One region of the Paenibacillus sp. A14 genome, then DNA from elsewhere that is predicted to be linked to it. Evidence: riboswitches for the same ligand, from Rfam matches in the RefSeq annotation. Region 1 holds a riboswitch; the other holds the start of a gene.
The links. Region 1 has a riboswitch for cyclic di-AMP ahead of V4U88_RS23025 (3D domain-containing protein). Riboswitches for the same ligand answer to the same signal wherever they lie in the genome.

Region 1 (11,465 bases):
CCGACGTTAAAGACCATACAAGTGATTAAGCACAGGACGGAAAGCAGGGAAGGGCATTGAACGTAAAAAAACGGGGATTATTTATAACGCTGGAAGGCGGCGAAGGATCGGGAAAGACATCGGTCATCCATGAATTGGGTAAAGCATTAGAAGAGAGAGGAATTCCCTATCTCATAACCCGGGAGCCGGGAGGAATCCGGATCGCCGAGGAAATCCGCGAAGTGATCTTGAATCCCATCCATACGGAAATGGATAGTCGAACCGAAGCGCTTCTTTATGCGGCGGCCCGCAGGCAGCATCTTGCGGAGAAGGTGGAGCCGGCTTTGGCTCAGGGGATTACGGTATTGTGCGACCGGTTTGTCGACAGCAGTCTGGCTTACCAGGGCTATGCCCGGGGGCTTGGCATCGACGAGGTGCTGTCGATCAACTTGTTTGCGACCGCCGGCCGGTTTCCGGACATCACCTTTTATATGGATATTGAGCCTGAGGTGGGAATCGCCCGGATCGCTGCGGCCCAGGGCCGGGAAGTCAATCGGCTGGATCTGGAGGGAATGGATTTTCACCATAAGGTCAGGGAAGGCTATGAGGTTCTGGCGGCCATGTATCCGGATCGCATTCGCAAGGTGGACGCGTCGGTCAGTCTCGATGAGGTGGCAACGGAGATAAGGGGCCGGCTTGCCGCGGCTTTAAAGGATTTTGGACTGTAAATGTCAAATAGTAAAGAGAGCTATTCAATCATAAGTTAACGAGGAGGGGCTGCAAATGAAACTGATCGTTGCAATTGTCCAGGACAAAGACAGCAACCGGTTGTCCAGCGCGTTGGTGAAGGAAAACTTCCGGGCGACCAAGCTGGCGAGTACCGGAGGGTTTCTGCGGGCGGGGAATACGACGTTCATGATCGGGGTAGATGATAACCAGGTTGAAGCCGTGATGAATGTGATCCGTAACAGTTGTAAAGTACGCGAGCAATTGGTTACCCCGGTTACCCCGATGAGCGGAACTACCGATTCGTATTTACCGTTGCCGGTGGAGGTTCAGGTTGGAGGAGCTACGGTTTTCGTTCTGCCGGTAGATCGGTTTGAACATTTTTAAGGCAAACCATTAAGTCCATTTAGATTATAGATTATAGAAAGACGGCGGTGATTGCTGTGAAAATAGATCCGGGTTACCGGCCGCTAAAAAGCGGTCTGGGTATCAATGAAAATGCGGCCAAGCCGGTTCAGGCGAAAAGCTTCTCCGACGTCATGCAGCAGCATGGCACACAGGCATCCAAGGAAGAGCTGAATCGCAAGTTTAAAGAGATACAAATGCAGGGGGATCGGCTTGCCCATTCCATGACGATCCGGGAACTTAAGGCATACCGCCTGCTTGTGAAACGATTTTTGGAGGATACGGTCCGCCGGGGCGTAGGCATTAAAGAAGCTCGGGGCTGGGATCGGCGCGGGCGCGGCAAACGCTACAAGCTGTTGGATGAAGTGGATGCCGCCCTGCTGGCCATGGCCGATGAGCTGCTGGAGACCGAGGAAGGAAAAATCGAGCTCCTGCAAAAAATCGGCGAAATCCGAGGGATGCTGATCAATCTCTGTTTTTAGAGTCGGCGCTCCCCTCTTTTGGAAAGGTAGACCAGAATTATGTCTTTCAAGGATATTATCGGGCAGGAGGCGGCGAAGCAACTATTGCAGAGCGGCCTCCGCCAACATCGTATTTCCCATGCATATATATTCAGCGGCCCGCCGGGAAGCGGACAGAAAGAAATGGCCTTGGCGTTTGTTCAGGCCTTGTTTTGTACCTCGGGGACCGAGGAGGCCTGCGGGGAGTGTCTGGAATGCCGCAAATTGCTGCATGGCAATCACCCCGACCTGCATGTCATCGCACCCGAGGGGGCAACGATCAAAATCGATCAAATCCGCGATTTGCAGCGCATCTTTTCATACCGTTCGGAAAGCGGTAATCCTAAGGCGTATATTATTGAGCAAGCAGACAAAATGACCGTGCAGGCGGCGAACAGCCTACTGAAGTTTTTGGAAGAACCCCCTTCTCCGGCGTTGGCGATTCTGCTCTCCGATAATGGACGCGCCCTGCTTCCGACGATTCAATCGCGGGCCCAGTGGGTACCATTCCAGCCGGTTGATCCGGAGACGATGCTGCAAATTCTGTCTGGCGAGGGTTTTTCCGGAACGCTGGCCCGCTGTGCCGTCCAAGTGGCGGCCGGACCGGAGGCATGCCGCGAACTGCTGCGCCAGAATTGGTTTGCAGAAATTAGAAACGTAGTGTTACAATTAGGGAAGGAGACCGCTGGCCGTGGCGGAACTCCGTTGGTTACAGCGCAGCAAAGCGTATTTAAAGCAGGTTTAGGCGATCATTTGGACATGCTCTTTGACCTTTTCCATTTGTGGTTTAAAGACATGCTCCATGCGCTCCATCAAAGACATGATCATATCGTTTTTATAGATGAGCTGGATTTTATTCGTAGACACGCTTCCTCCCGCAATCCGGGGCAATGGATCGATGCCATGGCGCTGGCCGCGGAGAGCAAGAAGAAGCTGCGCCAGCATATGAATAGCCAGCTCTGCCTTGAGCAGTTCCTGATCGGTATTGGCGGATAACGCCGACCTCAGGCTTTTAGCGATTTCGGACCAGACAGTTAAACTTTCTCCCGTGCAAGAACATGGGTTTTTACAGAATTTGTGTGTTTTTTATAGGTATACAAGGGGGTTAGTTTTTGTACACTGTAGTAGGTGTCCGTTTTAAAAAGGCGGGCAAAATATATTACTTCGACCCGCTGGAGCTTCCCGTAGAGAAGGATCAGAGTGTGATCGTCGAAACGGCGCGCGGGATCGAGTACGGTAAAGTGGTTGTCGGCAAGAAGCAGGTCGGAGAGAATGATGTCGTGCTTCCGCTGAAGAAGGTCATCCGGATCGCCGATGAGTCCGACGCCCGTGTTGTTGAGGAGAACAAGTTTGCGGCAAAGAATGCCTTTGCTACATGTTTAAATAAAATCAAAGACCATGATTTAAAAATGAAGTTGGTCGATGTGGAATTTACGTTTGACCGCAATAAAATTATTTTTTATTTTACGGCGGAGGGCCGGGTCGATTTCCGTGAATTGGTTAAGGATCTGGCCAGCATTTTTCGGACCCGGATCGAGCTGCGGCAGATCGGTGTTCGCGACGAGGCCAAGATGCTTGGCGGTATCGGGCCCTGCGGGCGGGTATTATGCTGCTCTTCCTGGCTCGGCGACTTTGAGCCGGTGTCGATCAAGATGGCCAAGGATCAAAGCTTGTCCTTGAATCCGACCAAGATATCGGGGCTTTGCGGCCGATTGATGTGCTGTTTGAAATTTGAGCATGATAATTATGAAAGCGTGCGAGAAGAGCTCCCTTCGGTCGGGAAATTGGTCGTCACTTCGCTGGGTGACGGTAAAGTGGTCGGCTTGAACGCGGGGGCCCGGACGGTTCATGTACAGCTGTTTGAAATCGGCAAAGTCAAGGAGCTCCCGCTCGACGATGTCGTCGTGAAATAGAAGACAATACATTCAAGAAAGACTTTAGAGAATGGACTCTGGGGTGGGAACTTGGAGAATAAGGATATATTTAATCATATGCAGGCGCTGGAAAAACAAATGGGTAAGGTTCACGGCCAATTTAGCACGCTGATGCTGGAGGTCAAGAGGCTGCTGGAAGAGAATCAGCAGCTTCGCCTGGAGAACGAGAAGATGCGCAAAATTCTGAAAGGGGAGGGGGCGGAAGGCAATCCGCCCACCGATTCCCCGGCTTCTCCGGCACCGATGCCGGAGGGCGGCGAAAGCATCGATATCGTCGGTGAAGGGTACGACAATCTGGCGCGTCTTTATCACGAAGGGTTCCACATCTGCAATGTCAATTACGGACATTTGCGCACGGAAGGCGACTGCCTGTTCTGCTTGTCTTTTTTGAATAAATAACGAACCGTAGGGATGCTTCCTACGGTTTTTTTTAAAGATTTAAGAAATTTCGATTACTTTTTACAGAATGGAAGATCAATTTGAAGAAGCAACCTGTACTCTATGAAAAAGAGCGTATCGACGACCTGCTGACTCACGAGCTGGGGATTATTCAAAGCGACGAGGTGTTCAGCTTTTCGATGGATGCCGTGCTGTTGGCCCGGTTTGCCCAAATTCCGGGCCGCGGGCACGTGCTGGATATGTGTACCGGCAACGGCGTTATTCCGCTGCTGCTGTCGACCCGCAGTCGGGCAAAGATCGACGGCATTGAAATCCAGCCGCGGCTTGCGGATATGGCCCGGCGGAGCGTGGAGATGAACGGGCTTACGGAGCGGATCAGAATACGCGAAGGGGATCTACGGGAGCTCCCTAAGGAGAAGGACCGTCCGGTTTACGATGCCATTACCGTTAACCCGCCATATATGCCGCTGACGGGGGGAGATTTGAAGATCAATCCGCACCAAGCCATCGCCCGGCACGAAATCCACTGCACGCTGGAGGAGGTCATAGCTGCGGCCATGCGGCTGCTTCGACCCGGCGGCAAATTCTTCATGGTACATAAACCCCAGCGTCTTGGGGAAATGATGACCTTACTGCGCCAATACCGGCTCGAGCCGAAAATCGTTCGCTTTGTTCATCCCCGAATCGGGGCGGAAGCCAACATGGTGCTGATTGAGGCATTGCGCGATGGCAAGCCGGATGTTCGGATCCAGCCGCCGTTGATTGTTTACGACGAGTCCGGCAGCTACTGTCGGGAAATCATGGATATCTATTACGGACCAAAAGAGGGAGAAGCATGAGTCTAACGATACAGAAAAGTTTTGCGGAAGCGCAGGGTACCCCATACGGTAAGTTATACCTGGTGGCTACGCCGATTGGCAATCTGGAGGATATGACCTACCGGGCCGTCAGAACGCTGCGGGAAGCGGACATTATTGCGGCGGAGGACACGCGGCAAACCCGCAAACTGTTGACGCATTTCGAAATTTCGCCGGGCAAGCTGCTCAGCTACCACGAGCATAACAAGGCGGCGAGCGGGCCGGAACTAATTCGGTTTATAATAGAAGGAAAAAATTTGGCCCTGGTTAGCGACGCCGGATTACCGGCCATTTCCGATCCGGGCAGCGATTTGGTGAAACTGGCGGTAGAAGCCGGAATTTCGGTGATTCCGATCCCGGGGGCCAACGCGGCTTTGTCGGCGCTGATCGTATCCGGCCTCTCTACCGAACGGTTTCAATTTATCGGTTTTCTGCCACGGGATTCCAAAGAGCGCGACGTTCTGCTCCGTTCGCTGGAGGACGAGGCGAGCACATTGTTGTTGTATGAATCTCCCCATCGGGTGATCAAGACGCTGGAGGCTATTCTGGAGGCCTGGGGGGACCGTCGGATCGTGTTGGCTCGTGAGCTGACGAAAAGATACGAAGAGATGGCACGGGGCCGTGTGAGCGATTGCTTAGCGTGGCTGACGGAACATCCGCCGCTGGGGGAATACTGCCTGGTGGTGGAAGGTGCGGATCCCGTCAAGATCAAAGAGAGAAAGGACGCTTGGTGGCAAGAATTATCGATCGAGGCGCATGTGCGCCACTATGAGGAAGAGCAAAATCTCTCCCGAAAAGAAGCGATGAAAAAAGCGGCCTCCGACCGGGGAATGACCAAACGCGACGTCTATAAATTGTTAATATAATGGGGCTCCCTTTGGATCACGATAAAAAAAGCGTACAAAAAAAGGGGCCTTACAGGCCGGGTTCAAGCCTGAAGGCGCCAAGGAGATATGAAAAAGGTTAGAATTAACAGTTTTTAATAAACCTATTATATACTATATTTCTTAATTTGTCACAGGGGTAGGAAGTTCGGTCAAACATTCCTGGCAAACAATTTTGCCTTTGAAGTAAGTGACGTTCTCAGCATTGCCGCAGAAAATACAAGCGGGCTCGTATTTCTTTAGCATAATGCGCTCGCCGTCGACATAAATCTCGAGGGCGTCCTTCTCACCAATACCGAGCGTGCGGCGCAATTCGATAGGAATTACGACCCGTCCCAATTCGTCTACTTTTCTTACGATACCTGTTGATTTCATCATAACCGATGATTGCCCCTCTCGCTATAATTTAAAAGTGTCATTATTCGACAAACTTCTATCTTTTATGATAATTATAATACCAACCATTGCCAGATCAGTCAACCTATTTATGGTAGAGTTCAGTATAATTTCTAATTCTAAGCTTTTTGAGGTCATGATGCAATGGGATTTTCGGCGTTTTAGCCCGCAATTTATAGATTCGACATCTTGGAAGTTACTATATTGACTTATTACGACAAAATTCGACATAAACCTACGACATCAGTCACAATCCTTCTTTATTTATCAAAAAATATTTTTTGAAATTAAGAAAGGGGACTTTATGCCATGCACCTTCAGCTTCGGGAAGAAAAAGTTTTTAAGGATCCTGTTCATAATTATATTCACGTTCAGGACGAAATGATTTGGTCGCTAATTAACACGGCGGAATTTCAAAGGCTGCGGCGGATCCGCCAATTGGGAACCTCCTATTTAACCTTCCACGGAGCCGAGCATAGCCGTTTCTCCCACTCCTTGGGCGTTTACGAGATTACACGTCGCATTATATCGCAGTTTGAGCGCGCCCATTATCCGGATTGGCCGCAGGAGGAAAAATTGGTCGCTTTATGTGCGGCGCTGCTGCATGACCTGGGGCATGGTCCGTTCTCCCATTCCATTGAGCAGGCGTTTCAGATGCATCATGAAGACTGGACCTGTAAAATCCTGCTCGGAGATACTGAAGTAGGCGAGGTGCTGCGGAGACATGCCGAGGATTTCCCCGAGAAGGTTGCCGCGGTCATCCGCAAAGATTATGAGCATCCCATCGTGGTAAACCTGGTTTCCAGCCCGCTCGATGCGGATCGCATGGATTATTTGTTAAGGGACGCCTACTTTACCGGCGTTAACTACGGAACGATCGATATGGACCGGATATTACGGATGCTGCGCCCTTTCCAGGGCCGGATTGTCGTCAAGGAATCGGGAATGCATGCGGTGGAAGACTATTTGATGTCCAGGTATCAAATGTATTGGCAGATTTATTTCCATCCGGTGACGCGCAGTTCGGAGATTATTCTACGGCAAATTTTTCGGCGGGCCAAGGAGCTGCATGCGGGGGGACACGAGTTCCGGTTTCTACCGGAGCCGCTGCCGGGTCTGTTCAAACGGGATTTGACCGTACAGGAATACCTGCTGCTTGACGAAGCTTTGGTACAAACCGCCTTTATGCAGTGGAGGAACGAATCGGACGAGTTGTTGAGCGATTTGTGCGCCCGTTTTTTGAACCGTAAATTGTATAAATATGTAGAAGTGGAGTCGCTGGACCTGGAAACGATTGACGAAATTCGCGCTGCCTTCGGAAGAGTCGGGCTTCATCCGGAATATGACCTGGAAATTGATTTTCCGACCGATCTGCCTTATGATGTGTTTCGTCCGAACGGCGAATTTCGCGATAAACAGATCCTGTTATTGGACCGGCAGGACCAACTGAAGGAAATTTCCGAGGTATCGGATATTGTGCGTTCCATTAGCGGTCTGCACCGGGGCAAGTATCATTTGTACTACCCGGAGAATAAATTGAGACCGGTTATGGACCGGCTGCCGCGGCATATCGCGGAATATTTTGAACAGGGAACGTAGGAGGGACAACCCATGGAACTATTTGATACACATACGCATATGGATGCGCCCCAATTTGACGAAGATCGTCATGAAGCGATTGAACGCGCTTTGGCGCAAGGCGTGACGCGGATGATCAACATCGGTTTTAACCGCGATACGATTCCGACGACGATGAAGCTGGCGGAGACCTATGACTTCATTTATGCGGCGGTAGGCTGGCATCCGCAGGACGCCATTACGATGAAAGAAGAGGATCTCGACTGGATTGCAGAATTATGCAAACATGAAAAGGTTGTCGCTATCGGGGAAATCGGCCTGGATTACTATTGGGATACGTCTCCGAAAGAGGTTCAGCACGAGGTATTCCGCAAGCAAATCCGGCTGGCCAGAGAGCTGGGAATGCCGATTTCCATACATAACCGGGATGCCCACGAAGACGTTGTTCGGATTCTGCGCGAGGAGCGGGCGAACGAGATCGGCGGGGTCATGCATTCCTATTCGGGCAGCTGGGAAATTGCCAAAATGTGTCTGGATTTGGGATTTCATTTGTCGTTTGGCGGACCGATTACGTTTAAAAATGCAAAGCAGCCCAAAGAGGTGTTGGCGAAGACGCCTTTGGACCGATTGCTGATCGAGACAGATTCCCCATATCTTACTCCACATCCATTTCGTGGAAAAAGAAACGAGACGGGTCACGTCCGATTGGTCGCCGAGGCCGCTGCCGAGTTAAAGGGGATCTCGGTGGAGGAAATTGCCGTTATTACGACCCAAAATGCGCTGGAACGATTTGGTATCCCGAGTAATCGGGAGAAAAACCGATGAAAAAAAGAGCATTTCGGAAAGATTAATGCTTTTTAACCAACTCCAGTGAGTATATTACATTTTTTTAACCAATTATTAAAATAAACGTTGTTGATTCGTCCTTTACAACATGCATCGAAACAGGATAGAATCTTTTCAGTAATCGATTTGGGGTCGTTAACATGCCGTTGACGATTCCGTTATATGGTTCCATGAACCAGTCTCGCTGAGTCTCCGAACATGGAGAACGGGGGAACCGACTACAGTGCCGAAGGGATATCCATCCGGACTGTAATTGATTTCTTTATCGGGTCTTTGGGGTGAATTCAAGGTCATTGCGCCGTGAGCGAATGACGGAGAAAGGGCGGCTCTCTGCGTCCTAACCCGACAGCTAACCTCGTAAGCGTACTAAGAGAGGGCAAACTCGTGCATCCTATTACACCCAGACATTCGGAAGCCACGAAAGAGAGCCTCTTACTCTTTCTAAGGCTTCTTTTGTTTTGAATAAACGTAATAGGGTCATCATACTGTGTTAAACAGGAGGTGACTTGATGCCGGGTAGACTGGAACGGGATGCGGAATGCGGCTTTCATTAGGCATTTCGTAAAAATGAAATGTAGTCACGTCATATGTAACACGATTCGACCTAGACGGCGGGACTATGAAGGAGGACGGAAGAAATGGGCATTTTCCGCAATGAGGAATCCCATGAATCGCGCTCATCCAGCATGTCTTACGCAATGCGGTGGAAACAAGAACATCTACGTCAGATTTCGGTCGTCGGAATTTTGTCCATCGCGGTAGTTCTCATCATCCTGATTTGGTTTTACAGCCAAAGCAACAAAAAAGTATACTTGGTTGTTGACGGGCAGAGTCAGCAGATCGAAACCCGGAAATCGCTGGTCAATCAAGTGCTGGAAGAGCAGTCCATCGTTTTGAAGCCGGAGGATAACGTATCTCATTCCCTGGCCAGTTCGATTCAAGACGGGGACCGGATTGTCATCCATCGCGCCGTGCCGGTCAAGGTAAGCGTGGATGGAACGACAAAGACCCATTTCACGACACAGGATAGTGTCCGGAAAGCAATCGAGGAACTTGGCGTCACTTTGGGGCAGGAAGATAAAGTTACACCGGCCTTGGACAGCAAAGTCTCGGCGAACTTGAACATCAAGGTCGTCCGCGTTACCAGACATAAAATACAGACTACGCAAAACGTTCCTTTCACCGTGGTGAAAACCTCCGACAAGAATCTGCTCAAAGGAACGACAAAGGTGATGTTCCCCGGGAGCGAAGGCGTTGTAGTCCATAACATCGAAAAAGTGTATGAAGACGGAAAGTTCGTGTCCAAACACTGGCTCGGCAAAGAGGTCAAAAAGGCAGCTTCGCCGAAAGTCGTTGCCGTGGGCACGAAGAAACCGACAGCAGTCGCATCCGCCAGCATTTCCCGCAGCGCCAACGCGGTTAATATCAGCGGCCTTACGACGAAAGGCGGCGTCTCTTTTAAATATAAAAAAGTGCTCAAAAACGTGACTCTTACGGCCTACTCCGCCGAGGAGGACGGCATCGGCACGCGCACGGCTTCCGGTACCCGGGTAGCGGAGGGAAGAACGATCGCGGTCGACAAGGATGTCGTTCCTTTGGGATGGTGGGTTTATATCGAAGGGGTCGGTTTCCGCAAGGCTGAGGATACCGGCGGAGCCATCAAAGGCCACAAAATGGATGTGTATTACGATTCCTTGAAATCGGCGAAGAATTTTGGACGCAAAAAAGGCCGGACCGTTTACGTCATCGGACCGACCAAACCGGAATTGAACTGACCGGAGCGTTTACTTTGCCTTGGGAATGGGATAATATTAGGATGATGAATAAGACGCGGATAAGAAGAGGAGAAATCCTCTTCTTTTTGTTATTGTGATGATGGAAGCTATCAGCGGTCTTTAAACCAAAACGAAAGAGGTAAGTGCGGGGATGATCAAGGAGGTCATTGTGGTCGAGGGCCGGGACGATACGGTCGCCGTCAAGCGGGCGGTGGAGGCCGACACGATTGAGACGGGAGGGTCGGCCATTAATGAGGCGACCCTACGCAAAATTGAGTTGGCTATGGAACGCCGGGGGGTCATTATTTTCACCGACCCGGATCATGCGGGGGAGCGGATCCGCAAAATCGTGGCGAAGCGGGTACCCGGCTGCAAGCATGCTTTCCTTCGGGAAGCGGACGCGACGAAGGCCGGCGACATCGGTGTGGAGAACGCCTCGCCGGAAGCCATTCGCGAGGCGTTGGAGCGAGTCCGCACCGAGGCCCCTCCGGAAGAAGAGGCGGCTCCCGCTCAGATCGACTGGGAGGATCTGATGGCGGCCGGGTTGATCGTTCATCCGCGGGCGGCCGAGCGTCGGCGTTTTATGGGTGAACGGCTGGGAATAGGATATTGCAACGGGAAGCAGTTTTATAAACGGCTCGCCATCTTCCGGATCAGCCGCGAAGAGTTTGCGGGCGCGCTGGCCCAATTGGAGACGAAAGAGGCGAAGAACGAATGACGATGAGAGACGAAGTGGCAACACCGCGCCGAACGAAGGAAATTATTCAGCGGCATGGTTTTTCATTCAAAAAAAGCTTGGGTCAAAACTTTTTGATCGATCAGAATATCCTCGGCAAAATCGTCGGCGCCGCCGAATTGGACAAGTCCAAAGGGGCGCTGGAGATCGGGCCGGGGATCGGCGCTTTGACGGAGAAGCTGGCGCAGCAGGCGGGGCGGGTTGCCGCCGTTGAGATCGATCAGCGGCTTTTGCCGATTCTGGAAGAAGTCCTGGAGCCCTACCCTCAGGTTCATGTGATCCATGGTGATGTGCTTAAGCTTGATCTTCATGCGTTATTTGCGAGCGAATTCAAAGAATGCGAGAAAGTCAGCGTGGTGGCCAACCTGCCATATTACGTGACAACGCCGATTTTGATGAAGCTGCTGGAGGCCGGCCTTCCCCTGGAGAACATCGTGGTGATGATTCAAA
Region 2 (11,465 bases), on a different contig from region 1:
ACCTCGGCATGCGGAATCCCCATGCCGACGATCATCCCGGACAGGGCGGCCGGAATGACCCCGGTCTCGCGGACCCAGCACATAAACAGCAGCTCCCGCCAGCTCCACTGTACGCTCCGGTCCGGCAGAGCGCAGAGCAGCACCGTCAGCGGGCGGGCCACAAACATAAGCACCAGCACGGCCCCCAGGCTCTGCCAGAAATAATGGCCCAGCGTCCCGAAATCGACCTGGCTGCCCAGCAGAACAAAGATCAGCATGCGCAGGATCACGGTCGTATTTTCGGCGAAAGCGCCCATCTCCAGCTGTTTATCGCCCATCGATAAGCGAAAGACCCCGGCGTTCCCCCAAATCAAGCCGGCCACAAACGTAGCCATAAACCCGCTGACATGCAAAAGATCCGCAACAAGATAACTGGACAAGGCGCAGACCATCATCACGATCGTCGTGTACTCTCTGAGGACCCCATATTTCACATGTCCCGTGAAAAAGGCCAGCACGCCGGAAATGACCAGTCCAACGGCAATCCCTCCGCTTGCGGTCGTCAGAAAATCCCCGGCCATTCCGCCAAAATCCAAAGTCCCGCTGCCTCCGGCCGCGGCCAGCAGAGCAAACGTGACGATCGAACCCGTCGCATCGTTGAAAGCCGATTCGCTCTCCACTGTCTCCCGCACGCGCTCCTTGATCTTCACCTGCTTGAACACGGGGATGATCGAGGCCGGATCAGTAGAGGCAATGACCGCGGCAGCCAAGAAGGCGATGATCCAATCCACACCAAACAGAAAGTGAACGCCCAGTCCGACGACGAGGACGGAGATAAGCACCCCCGGGATACTGAGCAAAGTTAGGGTCATCCAGACCTTCCGCAGCCCGCCCAGATTTAAATTCCGACCGCCGTCAAACAAAATCAGCGCCGAGCCGACCGTCAGAATCAACTGGTTGATCAGCGAACCGCCGGACTCGTGAATCAACTTGAAGCCGGGCCCCATTAACATGCCTACCGCGATAAAAACGGCGACGTCAGGCAGCTTGAACAGGGAAGCGAGCTTGCCCGATACCACTCCGATGCTCATCACCAATAAAATTAAAATAAGAAAATGCCGGATCGCTTCCGCCGCTGCCGATTCCATGCCAGGTCACACTCCAAATTTTTTTACGCTATATTAGGTTGAACTATAAAATTGGCGTTGGGCAAGGGTGTGAACTGGTTTCGCGATATGTTGCTAACATCCACAATTGTAGATATAAAGTGCCACCGTCGGAGTCTACAACATTACCGGGAAAATCTCCCGTTAATGTATCGCTCTTGGCTCTTGGATCGAATTTAGCTAGAAAAGCTCCATCTATTTCGCAGCCCTTTTGCCGATATACACAATTTCAGACGGATTAGCGGGAGGTTTTCTAGCTAAATCACCTCTGACGCCGCATACGCACCAAATTAACGGGAAGAATTCCCGTTAATCTGAACCAAACCATCAGTTGCAGGCCAAGCGTGTAAAAGGAGCCCTTTACACGGAATCAATCGTTCAACTTATATAGCCTTATTTTCTTAAATAAAGGGGAGATTAATCATTTATGATAGCTTCGAATTCCTCGATGTTCTTGTTGGCGCCGATAATCACCATAATATCGCCGGCGACCAAATGATCCATTGCCGTCGGGGCGATGATAATGCCATTCTCCCGATGGATCGCCACGATGCTGCAGCCGAAGCGGGCGCGCGGGTTCAAATCGCCCACATTTTTACCGTTCAGACACGTTGGCACCTTCAACTCCACGATGCTGAATTCTTTGGACAACTCGAGATAATCGAGCAAATTGGGGGTCACAAGCTGATGGGCCACGCGAATCCCCATGTCCCGCTCCGGAAAAATCACCCGGTCAACCCCCAGTTTCTCCAATGCGCGGCCGTGTAGAACCGAAATCGCTTTGGCCACTACCGTCTTGATGCCCAGATCCTTCAGAAGAATCGCGCTCAAAATGCTCATCTGAATGTCGTTACCGATGGCGACAATTCCGCAATCGAAGTTCCGTACGCCGAGGGACTTAAGCACCTCCTCATCGGTCGCGTCTGCTACCACGGCATGCGTGAGCAAATGGCTCCACTCTTCAACGACGTCCTCGTTGCGGTCCACGCCCAATACTTCGTAACCGAGTTCCATCAGCTCCAGTGCCAGACTGGAACCGAAGCGCCCCAATCCGATCACGACAAACTGCTGTGTCTTCATCTTGTCCTTTTCCCCTTATCCGATAATCATTTTGCCCTCAGGATGCCTGTATAATTCTTTACCCTGCTGTGGTCCCAGCGCATAAGCCAGGGTGAGCGGCCCGAGCCGCCCGGCGAACATGGTAAAGCTGATAATGATTTTCCCCATGACGGTCAGTTTGCCGGTCAGTCCCATCGTCAAGCCGACCGTTCCGAACGCGGAAGTCGCTTCAAACAGGATGCTCAGAAAGCTGGCGTCCTCCGTCGTGGACAGCACCATCGCCACAGCGACGACGAGAAAAAGCGCCAGCATAGTGATCGTAACCGCCTTGAAAATACGCTCTTGGGCCAGCCGGTACCGGAACAGCACGAGATCCGACCGCCCCCGGATCATGGAAATCACGGCACCCACAAGAATCGTGAATGTCGTCGTCTTGATGCCGCCCCCCGTCGAGCTGGGCGAGGCGCCGATAAACATCAGAATAATGATAAAAAACTGGGTGGCCTGCCGCAGCGCCCCGATATCCAGCGTATTGGCTCCCGCCGTTCTCGGCGTCACCGACTGGAAGAAGGAAGCCAAAAACTTCCCGTCCCATCCCAGCGGCTCAAGCGTCTTGGGGTTGGTAAATTCAAAAATGAATATCACCAGAGCCCCCACCAAAATCAAAGCGGTGGTCATCGAAAGCACCACTTTGGTATGCAGCGAGAACTTGCGGCGCTTCCGGAACTCGATCAAATCCGATACAACGATAAACCCGATTCCCCCCGACACGATAAGAAACATCGCGACGAAGTTGACGACCGGGTCGCTAACATATTGGGTCAGGCTCCGGTATTCCCCGAACAGATCAAATCCGGCATTGTTGAACATGGAGACGCCGTGAAAAATCCCGTAATAAATCGCCCGGCCGAGCGGCATATCGAAGGACCAGCGAATCGCAAACACAAGAGCGGCGCCGGACTCAATGATCAGCGAGTAAAGCAGGACTTTGCGAATCAGCCGGACGATGCCCTCCATCGTATTCTGGTTCATCGCCTCCTGAAGCAACAGACGGTCCTTTAGCGAGATTTTCCGCTTCAACACGAGAGAGAACAGCGTGGCCATCGTCATAAACCCCAGGCCCCCGACCTGAATCAGCAACATAATGACTACCTGTCCGAACGTGGAAAAATAAGTGCCCGTATCCACCACCACAAGTCCGGTTACACAAGTTGCCGAGGTCGCGGTAAACAGCGCATCGATCCAGGGAAGCGATTCTCCGGTTGTACTGGAAACCGGAAGCATCAGCAGAAAAGACCCGAGCAGGATAATGGCCGCGAATCCCAGCACCAGAACCTGCGGCGGGGAGAATTTAAACCATTTGGAAAGCAAGGCGGTTCACCTCATTTTGTATATTGGACAAAAAAGTACAAAAGAAAAAAAAGCACTGGAAATCCAATGCCTTTTGATTGGTCCCTGCAGCAAAGGCCTACGAGGTTAGCTGACGGATTCGGGCTTGCTAGGTCTGCCCTATTCGCCGTCGCAACAAGCGAGAATGCTTGCCGGAAGCGAAATTCACCCCTAAAGATCGGTTCCCCCGTTTTCAAAAGAAATTCGGCCAATTTATGAAGTTTCATTATTTTCATTGCATTTTCGTCAAAAGGATTATAAGCCTTATTCGGCCGCACTACAAAGTGATATTTCGATGAAATTATGCGATAAACGCCGAAAAGGGAGGAAACAAGCTTTATGGTATCCCTTTATCTAAGCCATGCTTTGCTTTCCCAACGTTATTGCGCATTTTCACATTTTCTCCTCCATCTATGGCGAAGCGCCGCCCCCTGTGTTATCTTTTACTGTGACATCGATTTGTCAAAATCATACGGATTCCAAAAAATCAAAAAGGAGTTTTGACATGTATTCCGACCTAAAACCGCGGCGCCGGATGAAGAACGGAACCTTGTGGGGGCTTGCCGCCCTGGGATTGATTTTGTTTGTTCTTCTCCAAATCTACCCTTCAACGGCCTCCGAAACCCTGCAGCTGGAACAATCGGCGCAGGTGCTCACCAAGGACCAGGCCAAAGCGGCCGCCCTTAAGTTTGCGCAGGACGAACTCGGGGTTTCTCCCGGAGAAGAAGTCATCGTCACTTATCAGACCCGGGCCGAAGTTTACGGTTATTTGACCAAAGAGAAGTTAATGAAGGATTACCTGGAGAAATATGACAAGCAGTTTCCTTATGATGTGTTCCGCGTTTATTTCGGCCTGTCCGACGAAGGGTGGGACGGGGTTACTATCGACATACATATGACGACGGGAAAGGCGGTCGGATTTAAAAAGATTCCGAAAACCGACTTCCTCGCCCCGCCAAATGAGCTGGAAAGCAGCGAGGGACTCTTGCTTGGCCTGGACGAAAAAGTCGAGCTGGCCCAGCCCTATCTGAAGGCGCTCGGGTACGGCGAGCAAGGCGCTCCTGCGGTAGACGAAACCGCCTCCGGGCTCCGGTTAACATTTAACGATTACAAAATCGGCGACGCCCGGGCCCAAATGGATATCAGCTTTAAAGATCGGCAAGTTGCGGAAATCACCAGCTATTTTGAGGTACCGCAAAACCATACCAACTATGTGAAACGGCAGACGACCATCGCCAATTGGCTAACTTATGCGGGCTATGCCTTGTTCACGTTCGTACTCGGAATTCTTGCCATTGTATACAGCGCCCTAACGCGAGCCTATACTTCATTCAAACGCGGGATCGTGCTCGCTTCTGTCTATTTTCTGATCTCGATGGGCTCGGCTTTGAATATGCTGCCGTTCCTGGAATCGGAAGGCGTTGACGGTGCGCTCCTGATATTCGGACTCGTTGTTCAAGGGCTCGTCACGCTGATTCTGGCCGCGTCGATCTACTTCTCTCTCGTCGGCGGTGACGGACTCTGGCGCAAGCAGGGAATCAACCTGTGGGCCCGGGCCAAAGAACGCGGATATGGGCGGCATGTGCTGTCATCCATGGCGGACGGCTATGCCTGGGCGTTGATCCTGCTCGGCGTGCAATCGGTCATCTTCTTCATTCTTGAACGCACGATTCATACATGGTCCACGACCGATGCCACCCAGTCGCCTTATAATATGCTCTATCCGGCACTCCTCCCGCTGCTGGCCTGGGTAGCTGGAATTGGGGAAGAGGCCGTCTACCGGCTGTTCGGAATACCGATGCTGAAAAAAATGTTCCGCAGCACGCTGGCCGCCAGCATCATCACCACGCTGATCTGGGCCTTCGGCCACACGCTGTATCCGATCTATCCGGTGATTTCCCGGCCGATCGAGCTGCTGTTCATCGGCTTGCTGTTCAGTTATATTTTCCTGAGATACGGCTTTATCGCCGTCATGTTCGCCCATGTTATCTTCGACAGCATTCTGATGTCGCTCAGCGTCATGTTCATGGGCGGAACCCTCAACATGGTGTCCGGCCTGTTCTTTATTGTTCTCCCGGCCATCGTGGCTTATGTGATTTATTTGTTCAACCCTTCGGGCAAAGAGCGGCCTTCCGCTTCCGGGGCACAAAAAGAGGAGCCGCTATAAGCTATAGCGACTCCTCCTCCCGCAGGGCTTGAATGATTTGGTTGGCGAGCTTATCGCCGATGGAAAGGGGCCGGAAGTCTTCGACGGAGGCCTCTTTTATTTTTTTGAGCGAGCCGAAATGCTTCAACAGCGCTTTCCGCCGCTTCTCCCCGATGCCGGGAATGGCATCCAGCTTCGAAACGACCATCGATTTGCCGCGCTGCTCCCGGTGAAATGAGATCGCGAAGCGGTGGACCTCATCCTGAATCCGCTGCAGCAGATAGAACTCCTGGCTGTCGCGCGGCAGGTGCACCGGCTCGGGCGGTTCCCCCACCATGAGCTGGGCCGTCCGGTGCTTGGCGTCCTTGACCAGACCGCCCACCGGAATAAACAGGCCGAGCTCGTTCTCCAGCACGTCGATCGCCGCGGAAATCTGCCCTCTGCCGCCGTCCACGATGATCAGGTCCGGCTGGGGCAGGTTCTCCTTCAGAACACGCTCGTATCTGCGGCGAATGACCTCGCGCATCGTTTCGTAATCGTCCGGACCCTGAACGGTCCGGATTTTGTATTTCCGGTATTCCTTTTTGGCCGGTTTCCCGTCGATAAAGACAACCATCGCGGATACCGGATTGGTCCCCTGGATATTCGAGTTGTCGAACGCCTCGATCCGCGACAATTGCTCCAGGCCGATGGCCTGGCCCAGGTTCATGGCCGCGCCCATCGTCCGCTCTTCGTCCCGCTCGATCAGGCGGAACTTCTCTGCCAGCGCCACGCGCGCATTCTCCTCGGCCATCGTCACCATCTGCCGCTTGAGACCACGCTGCGGAACAAGCGTCTTCACGCCGAGCCACTCCTGCAGCGCCGTAGCACCGCTGTCCGCGTCCAACAGCGTTTCCGCGCCACCTCCGCCTTCGCCACCATCCGAGGCGTTCCGCCGCGTCCCGCTTTCCTCAGCGGCGTCCGCGGACTCCGCCTTGTCCGGAAGCAGGATTTCCTTGGGCAGCGCCGGGTTGTCGCTGTAATACTGCGTCACGTAGGACAGAAAATCGCTGTACGCCTCCCCGTAAAAAGGAAATACCGAGGCATGGCGCTCGATCATTTTTCCCTGGCGCATATAAAGAATCTGTACGCACATCCAGCCTTTGTCCACCGCATAGCCGAACACGTCGCGGTCCTTGGCGTCGGCCGTGGTGATCTTCTGTTTTTCCATCAGCGCGTCGATATTCTGGATTTGATCCCTTAATTCTTTGGCACGCTCAAAATACAGCTCTTCAGCGGCTTCATGCATTTTCCGCTCCAAGTCTTTACGGATTTCCTCATGACCGCCGCTCAAGAAAGAATGGATCTCCTGCGTCATCTTCTCATATTCCGATGGCGGGACTTCTTTTTCGCAGGGCGCTAAACACTGGCCCATATGGTAGTACAGACAGACTTCCTTCGGCATCACATTGCATTTGCGCAGCGGATACATCCGGTCAAGCAGCTTCTTGGTCTGTTGGGCCGCATAGGCGTTCGGATACGGTCCGAAGTACTTGGCTTTATCTTTAACCACCCGGCGGGTGACTTCCAGGCGCGGATGGGTTTCATTCGTTATTTTGATATAAGGAAACGTCTTGTCGTCTTTTAGCAATACGTTATAACGCGGATAATGGGTTTTGATCAGGTTGCACTCCAGAATGAGCGCTTCCATGTTGCTGCCGGTCACGATATATTCGAAATCCCGGATTTCGGAAACCAGACGCTGGGTCTTGCCGTCATGACTCCCGGTAAAATAGGAACGCACCCGGTTCTTCAGCACCTTCGCCTTGCCGACATAGATAATCTTCCCGTCTTTGTTCTTCATCAGGTAACAGCCGGGCAAATCCGGCAGCAGAGCGAGCTTATGGCGGATGTTCTCCATCGCCTTCTCCTTGTCCTGTTCCCGCTCCTTCTCCTGCTCCGGAGCTTCATTCGATACGGAATCCATGCTTTAAAGCCTCCTCCCCCACATGGAACAAATTGCCTACTTTTACGCAGAAAGCGCCCCCGGGACATGCCGGAGGCGCAGACCAAGCGTTCAAGGATGCATTCTTCTTGACCTTATTGATGTTTGGCGATCAGACTCTTCAGCTTATCCTTCGGATTCAAGCCCACGACTTTGTCCACGGGTTGACCGTCCTTGAACAGAATCAAGGTAGGAATGCTCATTACGCCGAAACGGGAAGCGGACTCGGGATTATCGTCCACATTGACCTTGGCGATCTTCACGGAATCGCCGATTTCACCGTCCAACTCCTCCAGAATCGGAGCGATCATTTTGCAGGGACCGCACCAAGGAGCCCAGAAATCCACCAATACGATGCCTTGCCCTTCGACTTCGTTATTGAATGTTTGATCGGATACATTAACAATTGCCATTTGCAATCTCCTCCTTATATTTGTGCCCGGAAGTCACCACGGTTTTCCGAACATATTCTCTGGAATGATTAGCATTAAAGAGCACTACCATCTAAGCAGGCGTGCGTGTTGACAATTATACCACATTTTTTTAGTAAAAGAAAAATCGTAATGAAGACGCCTTCTTTACAAATTTCAAAGCGATTGGTTATACTAATAATAACCCAAAAACGAATTGTCTATGATGTTTATTATTGACAACGAGTTTATTTTGCGAGGAGGCCGCGTCGCCATGGATGCAAATACGCATGTGAACGATCCCCGGGAGCATATCAATGAAGAACCCCGTAACGATCTCTTCGATTTGATGAACGGTTTCTTCGGAATGCTCACGTTTATGGCCGTTGTGTTCTTCGGTATGGTCATCGTGAAATTTATTGCCGGCTAAGGCGCAAAAGATGCAAAAAGAGCCGGGCTCTCCTTCAGCGGGAGAGCCCGGCTCTTCGTTATTCCTTTAATCGCGTCCGCGTTTATTCGTCCCTCTGACGGTGACGACATCCACAAACGGGGCGATCCGGTCCATCAGCCGCTGCCCCTTGTGCAGCTCCTCGCCGTCCTTGCTGGTAAAGCTGAGGTGTTTCTCAAGTACGTTTAAGGAATAGTTCGATGTATAAAAAGTAGGCTTACGGTTCATCCGATAATTCAAAATCGAGCCCATCACATGGTCCCGCACCCAAGGATTCAGATTCTCCGCGCCGATATCGTCGAAAATCAGCAGATCCGCCTGCTTCATAACCTCGGTCGTCTCTTTCAGCTTTTGGCTGTCCTGCAGCATGGACTTCAGGTCCTCCACGAACTCGGGCATATAGACGATCACTCCGGAATAGCCTTCCTTCGCCAATTCATGCAGCAAATAACACATCAGAAAGGTTTTCCCCGTGCCGAAATGACCTTCCAGATACAAGCCCCGCGTCTTTAAACCCGATTCTTTCGTCTCGTTGATATACTTGAAAATCTGGCTCACGGCCGGAGCCCTCATGCTATCCTTGGCCATAATCTCCACTTCGTCATAGCCTAGCTGCAGGGCTCTTTCATCGACATAAAAACTGCGAATCCGTTTCTTGACGGAGATTTCATGCTCATGGCGCAACTGTTTGGGACAGGGAACCTGATGATCCACCAATTGGGGCCCGGTTCCGATTTGCTCAACGGTTAATTTGGTAAAATGCCCGGGAAAATCGTTCGGGCAGCGCTCCAGCCCGGGACAATTCGCACAACGCCGGCTGTCGTTCACATATTGGTACAGCTTGGCCATCCCGCGAATCAGCTGCTCTTCCTGCAGCTCGGGGTGGCGGATGCATAAATCACGGACTAAAGGCTCGTTCAGCATCCTTGCGTTTAATTCCTCCGACCGGCGCCGCAGCTGCGGACTTTTGATTTGCGACAGCAATTCCCCGAGGGACTCCATGGTTGTTCACCTTCTTCCTTTCGTGAGTTTAATTACCTACAGCCTCCGCGCCATAAAGGTTAATAAAGGGGGAGTCTCGTACCTCATCAGACATCGTAGTAGGAGAAAATGAGAATACGCTGCTTCAACTATGATTTGGAGTGAGATTCTTGATAAGTACGCAGTCTCACGCCCACAGACATCCAAATCGTATTAGGCCCATGGGCTATCAAGGTCCCTAGTGCAATTCCAACACTCCCCATCTTTCCAACTCCAAAAGATGCAAATCTGCAGGTATTTACGCCAATTCACGAGGGGATGCGAAAAAAGATGCAGAATCTGCAGGAATTTCTATTGCGATTTTAGAGAAACGAGCCGGTTTCATCGAAAATTCCTGCAGAATTGCAGGAATTCTCAAATTTTTGTTCCGAACAAGAAAAAAACATGCATATATGCAGGAATTCTATGTTATCAAGGTTGTCTGATGGGGTACCAGCGACTTGGCGTGATTACCCTTTCTTCTTGCTCGCTTTCATTTGTTCGGCCATTTTCAGCAGTTCGGCAAATTCCTCTTCCGAAACGGCCTGCTCCGCCCCCGTACTCTGGACGATCGGAATTTCCGGCTTCGGCTTCGCTCCGCGGCTGCCATAAGTCCTTCCCCGGCCTCCGGCGGTAGCGTTGGATGAGGCGGCGACTTTATCCTTCACCTTTGCCTGGTCGCGAATATACTGCACCGCCTTCTCATAGGTGTTGATCTGTTTCAACAGCATGTTCGAAGCGATGGCATCGACAAAATTGCGGTTGATCCGCTGTTCGCCCCCCGAAGTCAGCAAGGCCATCAGATAATGAATCAGCACATTGATGACTTCGCCCGGCAGCTTGTAGTTCAAATCGATTTTCTCGAAAATATCGAGTAGGTTATCGGGCACCGCGCCCGGGAAAAAAGTTTTCAGCAAACGGGTGTAAGGCTCGTTCCTCAGCATCATATTATACTGATGCACATCGCATTTGCTCTGAAACTGCGGCGGAACTTCCACATAGAACTCCATCTGCACGGCGACTTCCTCCTGCGCGTGCGCCGCTTCGGCTCCCCTTGAATCTTCGCCGCGCAAGGTCACGACCTTGGCGAAGGCAACCTCCCGTTCCTCCCGGCGGCGTTTGCCCTGCCGGAAATGCAAGTTGGCCTTGTGCTGCAGCTCATCCAGCAGCAAATTGCCGGCCACAGGATCGAATACCCCGTCTTCATCCAGCAGGCGGGACAGGTCCTGCACGCTGAGGTCGTATTTGCGGGCCACGTAATTGACGATGCCCATGCCCTCGGGATCGAAGCGAAGCTTCTCCACGTAGGCGCGGTTTACGGATTCCCGCGGGAAGCGGAGGATGATGTCGGCGTAATTGATCGCCGCCTCTTCCTCGACGGCCTTGAGTCCGGGCTGTCTCGCGATGGACGTTTCCGCGATCGCCTGCTCCAACTCATAATCTATCGAATGCGCGTTCAGTTCGAAAATTTCATAGAACGGAACGGAGATATTTTCTTTATTGTAATTCAGGCCGTACATGTCGCCGGGCTCCATCCGGAAGAAGCGCTCACGCAGCGATAAGACCGCAAACTTGCCGATTTTGTCGCGCAGCAGCAGCGTCAGATGCTGGGTTCGAAAAAATTCGGCCGGGGACAGCGGCGCCTGAAGTTCGTATTCATACAAATAATCGTCGCTGTCCGGTATGTACAGACGGCTCGTTTGCAGCAATCCCACCGCTTCCAGCTTGGAAGCCTGCTCGATTAAACACGCGCGACCTTTATCGCCGGGTTCCAGGCCCATCGTCAAAAAAAGGCCCCTCTGCTGCTCCACGGCCGAGTACCCCACTTGATCGATCGGAACCTGTTCCGCCAGCAGCCGGTAAA

Region 2: linked by a shared signal. The riboswitch ahead of V4U88_RS26135 (TrkH family potassium uptake protein) and the one ahead of V4U88_RS23025 (3D domain-containing protein) in region 1 are both predicted to bind cyclic di-AMP.

The regions. Positions count from the first base shown of each region.
Region 1 covers NZ_JBAGJD010000012.1:93,872-105,336, reverse strand. Annotated here, with positions in the region: gene V4U88_RS23085 (aminotransferase class I/II-fold pyridoxal phosphate-dependent enzyme) at 1-60, shown strand, start outside; gene tmk (dTMP kinase) at 57-707, shown strand; gene V4U88_RS23075 (cyclic-di-AMP receptor) at 763-1,092, shown strand; gene V4U88_RS23070 (YaaR family protein) at 1,149-1,592, shown strand; gene holB (DNA polymerase III subunit delta') at 1,632-2,606, shown strand; gene V4U88_RS23060 (PSP1 domain-containing protein) at 2,723-3,523, shown strand; gene V4U88_RS23055 (initiation-control protein YabA) at 3,575-3,943, shown strand; gene V4U88_RS23050 (tRNA1(Val) (adenine(37)-N6)-methyltransferase) at 4,024-4,782, shown strand; gene rsmI (16S rRNA (cytidine(1402)-2'-O)-methyltransferase) at 4,779-5,666, shown strand; gene V4U88_RS23040 (AbrB/MazE/SpoVT family DNA-binding domain-containing protein) at 5,808-6,062, opposite strand; gene V4U88_RS23035 (HD domain-containing protein) at 6,390-7,679, shown strand; gene V4U88_RS23030 (TatD family hydrolase) at 7,692-8,483, shown strand; cyclic di-AMP (ydaO/yuaA leader) riboswitch at 8,677-8,884, shown strand; gene V4U88_RS23025 (3D domain-containing protein) at 9,143-10,279, shown strand; gene rnmV (ribonuclease M5) at 10,431-10,997, shown strand; gene rsmA (16S rRNA (adenine(1518)-N(6)/adenine(1519)-N(6))-dimethyltransferase RsmA) at 10,994-11,465, shown strand, end outside.
Region 2 covers NZ_JBAGJD010000022.1:11,509-22,973, forward strand. Annotated here, with positions in the region: gene V4U88_RS26125 (cation:proton antiporter) at 1-1,127, opposite strand, end outside; gene V4U88_RS26130 (potassium channel family protein) at 1,563-2,225, opposite strand; gene V4U88_RS26135 (TrkH family potassium uptake protein) at 2,241-3,575, opposite strand; cyclic di-AMP (ydaO/yuaA leader) riboswitch at 3,654-3,813, opposite strand; gene V4U88_RS26140 (CPBP family intramembrane glutamic endopeptidase) at 4,099-5,760, shown strand; gene uvrC (excinuclease ABC subunit UvrC) at 5,762-7,705, opposite strand; gene trxA (thioredoxin) at 7,819-8,136, opposite strand; gene V4U88_RS26155 (YqzM family protein) at 8,408-8,563, shown strand; gene dnaI (primosomal protein DnaI) at 8,630-9,583, opposite strand; gene V4U88_RS26165 (DnaD domain protein) at 10,072-11,465, opposite strand, start outside.